One region of the Carnobacterium sp. 1290_CSPC genome, then DNA from elsewhere that is predicted to be linked to it. Evidence: riboswitches for the same ligand, from Rfam matches in the RefSeq annotation. Region 1 holds a riboswitch; the other holds the start of a gene.
The links. A riboswitch is a leader RNA that binds a small molecule or an ion and turns the genes downstream of it on or off. The one in region 1 is predicted to bind lysine.

Region 1 (4,208 bases):
GTAATAATGGCCTCACTTAAATAAGAGGCCTTATTAGACCGGATTATTTGGTCTAGTTTGACACGGATACTCGCTTCTTCACGTTTGATTCCTTGTCTTAAGCCATGTAAAGTTGACGAGGCATTGTCATAGACTGATCCATCATCTGCGATTGCATTTTGCATTTTACGCATCAGATCTCGCATGTCAATAAAGTCATCCGCAATTGCATATAATTGCATTAATTCAACTTGCGCTTCTTTTAGTTTTCTAAAGAAAGTAGAAACTTCGCCGGATGCCCGTAAGACCCGGCCTACTGCAGCTAATTCTTTCCCATTTAAGTCAGCACCAATATCCAATCGTTTTAAGAATGGTTTTACGTTGATTAGTTGGCTGACAGGGATCCGTTTGTCTAATTCAAACAAGCGTTTTACATCGTCAACACTTTGTAAGGCTTGCTCGATTTCTTCCACTTCTGCACTTGGTTTTAAATTTAAAGCTTGAATTTTCCCGATTTCAGTTCTGGTTTCATTTGCTACTTGTTGTTGTATTTTCTCAAATTCTAAGGTTTGAAATATTTTAGGATTCAAAATGTGTCCTCCTTCGATTGTTATCAGGAACGAACAAAAAAGTCGTCTTAAGTAGGAAATAGGCCGTGATCCATTATCACAGCCATATCTATTGCCATAGTCGCACAGTACGCAAAGGCATATATTTGCATGTTGTTAAAATGGTAAGTTGCCTAGTCCTTGTAGTAGGATGTTGAATACTTGGCCAGATAAGATTGGGGTATTCAAGATAATAAAGTTGGCGACTGAAGAATTGGCTAAGGCTGTCTGTACCCCTTCAAAGGTTAAAACGGACATAAACATTAAAATAAAGAATGACCAAAACCAAGCTGAGAAAAACCCGAATAGGCCGCCCAAAATGCCGTTCCATTGAATATCCATTTCTTTAAATTTTAAGTCTCTTAAGCCAAAAGCAATAAATTTAGTAACAATCCAGACAAGCAAGATAATAGCTAACAAGGCAACTAATCTAAAGTAAATGATATCCATATTTTGTAATAAAGCTACTGGATAAAAGACAAAGGTATTTTCAATATCAAAACCTACATAAGGAACCCATAAGGATACAAGGTCAACTAGATTTTGATAGAACAAAACGGCAAACAAATACGCGACCAATAGACCTATAGAATGAATCCCTTGTAGTATTGCCCCTCGATAGACACCAACGCCTATGCTAAGAATAAAAAATAATAAAATCAAAAAACTTGTCATGCTTTCCTCCCGTTGGTACCAATATTTTCTATTAATAGCCTATGATCTAGGTGTTTGACGCAAACGACCCAATTGTTTTGAGGCTGTGTTCACACTAGATTTCAAACTAGGTTGGCTAATTTCAGGAATTTCTTTTTCTAAGTCAGCCTGTGTTGGCGTTTGTTTTCCACTTGCGTTTGTTTGCGCTAGTCTTTTAACTGGCGCCTTAGCTTGACCCTGGTTTGTCTTTCCTTTTGACGGTGTTTGCGATTGTGTTTTTTCTTGTGCTTCACGCATTTTTTCTTTTTCTATTTCAGCAATCTCTTTTACCAATGTACCCATGGTTTGCTCCATTGATTTCACACGGACCATTAAATCGGCATTTTCTTTAGATTTTGCTGCCATTTGTGCTTGTAAATCCACATTGTCAGATTGAATGTTTAAAGCTACTAGTAAAGCCATCTCTTCCAATGACATATTGGGATTCTTTTTACTGATATCAGCAAGTAGCTGGTTGATATCACGGCTCACTTGTTGAATATGTTCACTTGTTTTATGACTCTTGATGGTGAATTTGTGATAGCCCAATTTCGCTATTACTCTGTTTTTTTCTTCATTCGACATATTTGTCACTCCAACTTTTTATACTGTGCGTTAAATGTTTGTAGATGCAATAGAAAGGTCGAGTCTTAACGACTTTTGTTCCACCTAGCTTTCATAATCTTAGATATTTTACCATTTATCCCAGATAATGGCTAGACTTAGACATTATCTGCTTCCAATGACCAAAAAAGTTAGAAAAAATGCAATGATTTTAGGCCGTCATGAAAGATTTAATCAGATTTTCATGACAGGCCCTTGTTCTTCGTGTATGATGAAATACGATATATTGAGATAGAGGTGCGGAGCTTATCAGTACATACCCGAGCGGGAGCGTTGAAAGTATGGAAAGGAATATTCGCCGAAATATTTTAACCCCAAGTTAAAGTATTGGGCATAAACAAAAAATGTTTATGACTGTCACTTAAACAAGTGATGCGCTATCCTACGAGTGACGACTGGAAGACTAGTCATAGTCTTATTGCGCACAAAGGGAAGCCTCTATTGCAATTTATTGCTGTAGAGGCTTTTTATTATTTTCGGGAGGTATTATTATGAAAAATCATCAAGTAAGTAACACTTGGCAAAAAGCTTTGATTGCTATTTTGACAATCGTATTTGCCATCGTTGGCCCAACATCCGCTTTTGTTGAAGCGAGTGAGGTCGGCACAACAATTGAGGTGGACCAAGAAGTATTAGCTGAAGGTCTAGACACAGAAGGCGTATTACGAGTTGGGATGGAAGCCAACTATGCACCCTTCAACTGGTCGCAAACATCTGACGCGGATGGTGCAGTCCCTATTTCAAACTCTGACGGTGAATATGCAAACGGTTATGACGTACAAATTGCTAAACGTCTAGCTGATTCACTAAGCTTAGAACTCGAAATTGTTAAGTTAGAGTGGGACGGTCTACCACCTGCACTTGAATCTGGCATGATTGACGTGATTATTGCCGGTATGTCACCAACACCAGAACGTCTGCAACAAATGGACTTTTCAGATTCTTACTATTCTTCAGATATCGTTCTTGTGACAATGGCTGACGGTGAATACGCAGATGCTACATCGCTAGAAGATTTCGCTGGCACAACAGTTACTGGTCAATTAAACACATTCCATTATGATTTAATTCCGCAAATCCCTGACGTAACCCAAGCCACTGCCCTAGATTCATTCCCAACGATGATCACTGCTTTAACTGCTGGTTCGGTTGACGCCTATGTATCTGAAAAACCAGGTGCAATGGCTGCTGTAGCTGCCAACCCTGACCTAACGTACGTGGAATTTGCTGAGGGTCAAGGCTTTGACTTAGGTGAAGTCACTTCTGATATTGCTGTTGCAACCAGAAAAGATTCTCCATTAACAGACATTATGAACCAAGCCTTAGCAACTATTCCAACCGCTGACCGTGACCAATTAATGGAAGATATGGTGAATTTAAACGAGCGCGGTGAAAGTGCTGGTTTCTGGTCTGAAGTTGCAGGCATCTGGAATACTTACGGTTCCCAATTTCTAGTTGGTGCTGGTAACACTATGTTTATCGCATTAAGCTCGACAATTATGGGATTTGTCATTGGTTTATTGATTGCTATCTACCGTTCATTAATCGTTCGTCGCGATCAAAAACCGGTTGCCTACTTCTTCTATAAATTATTCGACTTTGTGATTGCTGCCTACATTGAAATCTTCCGAGGTACCCCAATGATGGTACAAGCTATGATGATTTTCTATGGTTCAAGACTATTCTTTGATTTCCAAATGTCTACGTTGTTTGCAGCCTTACTAATTGTGTCGATTAATACTGGTGCTTACCTTGCCGAAGTGATCCGTGGTGGGATTACTTCAGTGGATAAAGGCCAAACTGAGGCGGCTCGTGCCATTGGTATGAACCACTACCAAACAATGACGACAATCGTCTTGCCACAAGCTATTCGGTCAATCTTACCAGCTTTAGGTAACGAATTCGTGATCAATATTAAAGATACGTCTGTATTAAATGTTATCGCAGTAACTGAGTTATTCTTTGTAACCAAATCAGCTGCAGGTTCAACTTACCTAACCTTCCAAACATTCCTAATTACAGCGATTATCTACTTCGTCTTAACTTTTACAACAACCCGTGTCTTGAATTTCATCGAAAATCGTATGGCAGGCAAAAAGACTTACCATATCTATGAATCTAGCACAAATACGGTAATCAACGGTCAAAGAGAACAATAGGAGGAAAATGACATGCAAAACCAAGATCAATTAATCTTAAATGTACAACATTTAGAAAAACGTTTTGGGGAAAACTTGGTCCTACGTGATATCGACTTCCAAGTACGCCCAGGGCAAGTAACCTCTATTATTGGTTCATCTGGAT
Region 2 (4,208 bases), on a different contig from region 1:
CTTCTAGTTAAGAATCCACAAGGGGTTATTGGTGGTAGCGCCACTTTCCTTGTCATTGTCTTCAATATTCCAGCGGACAATCAATATGTATATGCGCTACTTCGGGTATTAGATACCTTCTTGGGTGCCATTGTCGCTGTTGGAATCGAGTACATTTTTCCAAGAGACCGAGTTGTTCCTTGGATCCTTATTTACAATAGCCATGTACCGAAGTTTCTACAAATTTCTACTTCTGAAGACGTTTAACTGACCACTAAGGTTACCTTAGGGTTGAACTAACTTAGCTTTTCCTTAAGTTAGAGACCCTTCTTTCGGGTTTTCACCCACACGTGGTATAATAAATGAGAAGTGAAATGCGCGATATTAACGCCCTTTCCTATCTATTTCGATCAATCCATGTGATTAAAGAGAGGTTTAAACTATGACCATTAGTTATCATCGCCCTAGTAAGGCCAGCGTGTCTCTAGATGCGATTATTCATAATTATTTCGCTATTAAAAAGCATATCGGTAATAAAGCTGTCATGGCAGTTGTTAAGGCTGACGCCTATGGTTTAGGTGCCGTCAAAATAGCTGACGCCCTCCAATCTCGCGGTGCGGACGGTTTTGCGGTCGCAGTTGCGGATGAAGCGTTAGAACTAAGAGACGCTGGGATTATTGCCCCTATCATGATTTTAGGTTTGACTGATCCAGACGATGCTTGGCTTTTAGCTAATTTAGAAATTGGTGTGACAGTCTCTAGCTTGGACTATTTAAAATACGCCAAGAAACACGATAAAGACTTTTCTCGCCTTCATCGATTGAATGTCCACCTTAAAGTGGATTCTGGGATGGGGCGGATTGGCGTGCGATCTGCTGAAAAAGCGCAAAAAATCATTGATTACATTGCCAAACATCCGAAGAAATTTAAGTTGGCTTCAGTCTTTACCCACTATGCTACCGCTGATTCCTTCACTGACCATGGTAAGGACAAGGTTCAAGCCCAATCTGACTTTTTTGAAGGTTTGCTTGGTCAATTGGACTACTCAGCATTAGGGTACACCCCCCTTTTCCATCAATCAAACTCTGCCTTAAGCCTTTGGTACCCGGAAAAAACTTTGGATGCTGCGCGACTTGGCCTGGGCTTATACGGATCCATTCCAAGTATGGAAGATGTGGCGTCGCCTGTTGATTTCAAGCAAGCATTGACTTTGGAGACGGAAATTATCTACGTCAAACAAATGCATGCGGGCGATACGATTTCCTACGGGGCTGATTATGTGGCCGGTGCGGATGAATGGGTGGCTACCCTACCGATTGGCTACGCGGACGGCTGGCAAAGAAGTTATTTGGGCTTGGATGCCATTGTTGACGGCGAGCGGTGCCCGAGTGTGGGCCGGATTTGTATGGACCAGATGATTATTCGCCTACCCCATGAGATGCCTGTTGGCGCTAAGGTGACTTTAATCGGGACAAATGGCGGCCAAACTGTTGATGTAGTGGACGTTGCTAGTCACGCTGGAACGATTGCCCATGAAGTCTTGACGAATTTAGGCCAACGATTGCCCAGAGAATATACATCTAATAAGAAAAAGAAAATGAAATAACGCTTTCGAAATCTAATAGTTTTTTCATTTAATCCTTGCCTTTAGTGGATAGTCATGTTAATTTTAAACTAACGATTATACAAATAGAAAGTATAGATATAGAGGATGCGCAACCAATCAGTAGCCGATGGTGAAAGGTGGTTGTGCCGAAATGCAGATTTTCTGTGTTGGGGGTAATACCTAAAAGGGTTATCCCTGTCAAACCTTAATGCCCATTAAGGTGAGGAGCGCTTGTCTTATGCTAGGGATTAAAAACTGTTAGGGTTATTGAATGCTATCAGTATTTTTTGACACGTTTTCCTAGGTAGACATAGAGTGATGCTCTTGTCTGCCTTTTTTATACTCAAGCTATCTGATCGTTTTTTCATAAAGACAATTACAAAGTGCGAACAATATAGGAGGATTCTCATGACAATTTTTAAAGGTTCTGCGGTAGCCATCGTTACCCCTTACGATAATTCATTAGAACAAAATATCAATTACGATGTGTTTGCGGAGTTGATTGAATTTCAAATTGAAAATGGTACAGATGCCATTGTCGTTGCCGGAACAACTGGTGAAGCTTCAACACAAACTGACGAAGAACAAGTTGAATTAGTAAAATTCTGCGTGGAAAAAGTCAATGGCCGTGTGCCCGTGATTGCTGGTGCTGGGTCTAATGATACTGCCCACGGGATCCAATTAACGAAAGACTGTGTAGCCGCAGGTGCAGATGCTATTCTTTCTGTAACGCCTTATTATTTAAAAACGAGCCAAGCTGGTTTATTGGCGCATTATAGTGCCATTGCAGATGCTGTAAAAACGACGCCTATTATCTTATATGATGTACCAGGACGTACAGGTATGTCTATTGCACCAAAAACATTGGCGGAACTTAAAAATATCGAAAACATTGTCGCGATTAAAGATGCAACTGGTGATTTAGCCAATGCAGTGGATGCGCGTTACCACGTTGGTCCTGATTTTGATGTGTACTCTGGAAACGACGATACGGTTATTCCATTAATGAGTTTGGGTGGCCAAGGGGTGATTTCTGTTTTGGCTAACATTGCACCAAAACAAGTACATGAAATGACTCATTATGCCTTAAATGGCGACTTTAAAAAAGCGGCTGAAATTCAAACGACTTTTAAACCGTTAATCGACATTTTATTCAGTGAACCAAATCCAATTCCAATCAAAAAAGCTATGTCTATGCTTGGTTTCGATACAGGTTCAGTGCGTCTACCACTAGTCCCTGCCCAAGAGGAAACAGTGGCTGCACTAGAAGCTGAAATGAAACGATTGAATTTGCTATAGTCTTTTCAATTCTGAAGTAAATTGTGGTATATTAAAGGGTGTGTAACTTATGAGTGCACGCTCTTTCTTTTATTGCAGCTGATAAGTGATAGATTGAATATGTAAAATAGGAGTTTTGATTTATGCCAACTGGAACACCACCATTTCGAATCAAACTAAAAAAAGTTGATCAGCAAATGGTTGACATTTATAATCGTTCTTCTTTCCATCGAAACGAACTCTTGATTCCCCTTAGACCCTTCTCTATTGAGTTAGCCGACAAGAAAATTGACGTCTCTGTTCGTCAAATTGTTGTCTTACCTGAACCGATTATGAGACGGTTAATCTTACCGGAAAAAGACTGTGATCCTCACGTTGACGACCACAAACCAACAGAAGAAAAAATATATGCCTATATTTTATCCCTAGGCGAACCTTACTTAGATGCCATTGCCAATGATTTTGTGGAAACGCCTGAAGTTAAACACATTTTTGATGAACCCCATGTCTTCAGTTTCTCTTTCGTCACTTGGCAACATCTACTACAAACTTTGATTCAATTACAGTTGGAATTGAAACGACCTGAAGATAACATTCAAAAGAAAATGATCTTTAGTATTGTATCGACCATATTCCTTGAATTGTGTCGACTTTCTTCTGCTTCAAACCAAAACCGATTAGAGATGTCTGAAAGAGAAATTTTAGCCTACGAAATTAAACATTTTATTGTTGATTCCTACCGAAAAGACCTAACCCTTCAAGACATCGCAGACAAGTTCGACATTTCAACGTCAACTGTCAACCGAGTATTTCAGCCTTACTTCCATTCAACCATTTACCAATTCATCTTGGACTTGCGGTTGGGCTATGCCTATACCCTGATTGAAAATGGTTTGTCTATCACGGAGTCATGGCAAAAAGCTGGCTTTAATGATTATAGTAACTTCTATAGAGCCTTTATTAAGCATTATCATATTAGACCGCATCAGGTACCAAAAAAAGGAGACTCATAAGAATCTCTTTTTTTTGATTATAGATTTATTGATTTATTGATTTCAGTCGTCGGCTGTCTCTTTACCTATCATAGCCTTAAAAGCAGTGGCACCACCCTCAGTCCAGGATCGGACAAAATAGTGCTGAATCATGCTACTTGCAACAAGTTTTTTCATACATCAAACAAAAAGTTCACGGTACTTGCCCTAATCTGGGTTAAGTACCGTGAGCTTTTTTTGTATACAGTCATTGCAATTTTGCTAATAATCTACTCTTCTACTATTCCTAATTTTTCGAAAATGTCCTCTACTTTTTGGATATGGTAGTGGTAGTCAAATGCATCATCAATAGC

Region 2: another riboswitch for lysine. It lies ahead of dapA (4-hydroxy-tetrahydrodipicolinate synthase); the one in region 1 lies ahead of AC973_RS07510 (ABC transporter permease subunit).

The regions. Positions count from the first base shown of each region.
Region 1 covers NZ_JVVG01000086.1:2,316-6,523, forward strand. The annotation lists gene AC973_RS07495 (endonuclease MutS2) at 1-569, opposite strand, end outside; gene AC973_RS07500 (CvpA family protein) at 705-1,262, opposite strand; gene AC973_RS07505 (cell division protein ZapA) at 1,302-1,865, opposite strand; lysine riboswitch at 2,129-2,292, shown strand; gene AC973_RS07510 (ABC transporter permease subunit) at 2,396-4,063, shown strand; gene AC973_RS07515 (amino acid ABC transporter ATP-binding protein) at 4,076-4,208, shown strand, end outside.
Region 2 covers NZ_JVVG01000023.1:8,442-12,649, reverse strand. The annotation lists gene AC973_RS01195 (FUSC family protein) at 1-246, shown strand, start outside; gene alr (alanine racemase) at 422-1,585, shown strand; lysine riboswitch at 1,677-1,825, shown strand; gene dapA (4-hydroxy-tetrahydrodipicolinate synthase) at 1,994-2,884, shown strand; gene AC973_RS01180 (helix-turn-helix transcriptional regulator) at 3,007-3,876, shown strand; gene purB (adenylosuccinate lyase) at 4,125-4,208, opposite strand, start outside.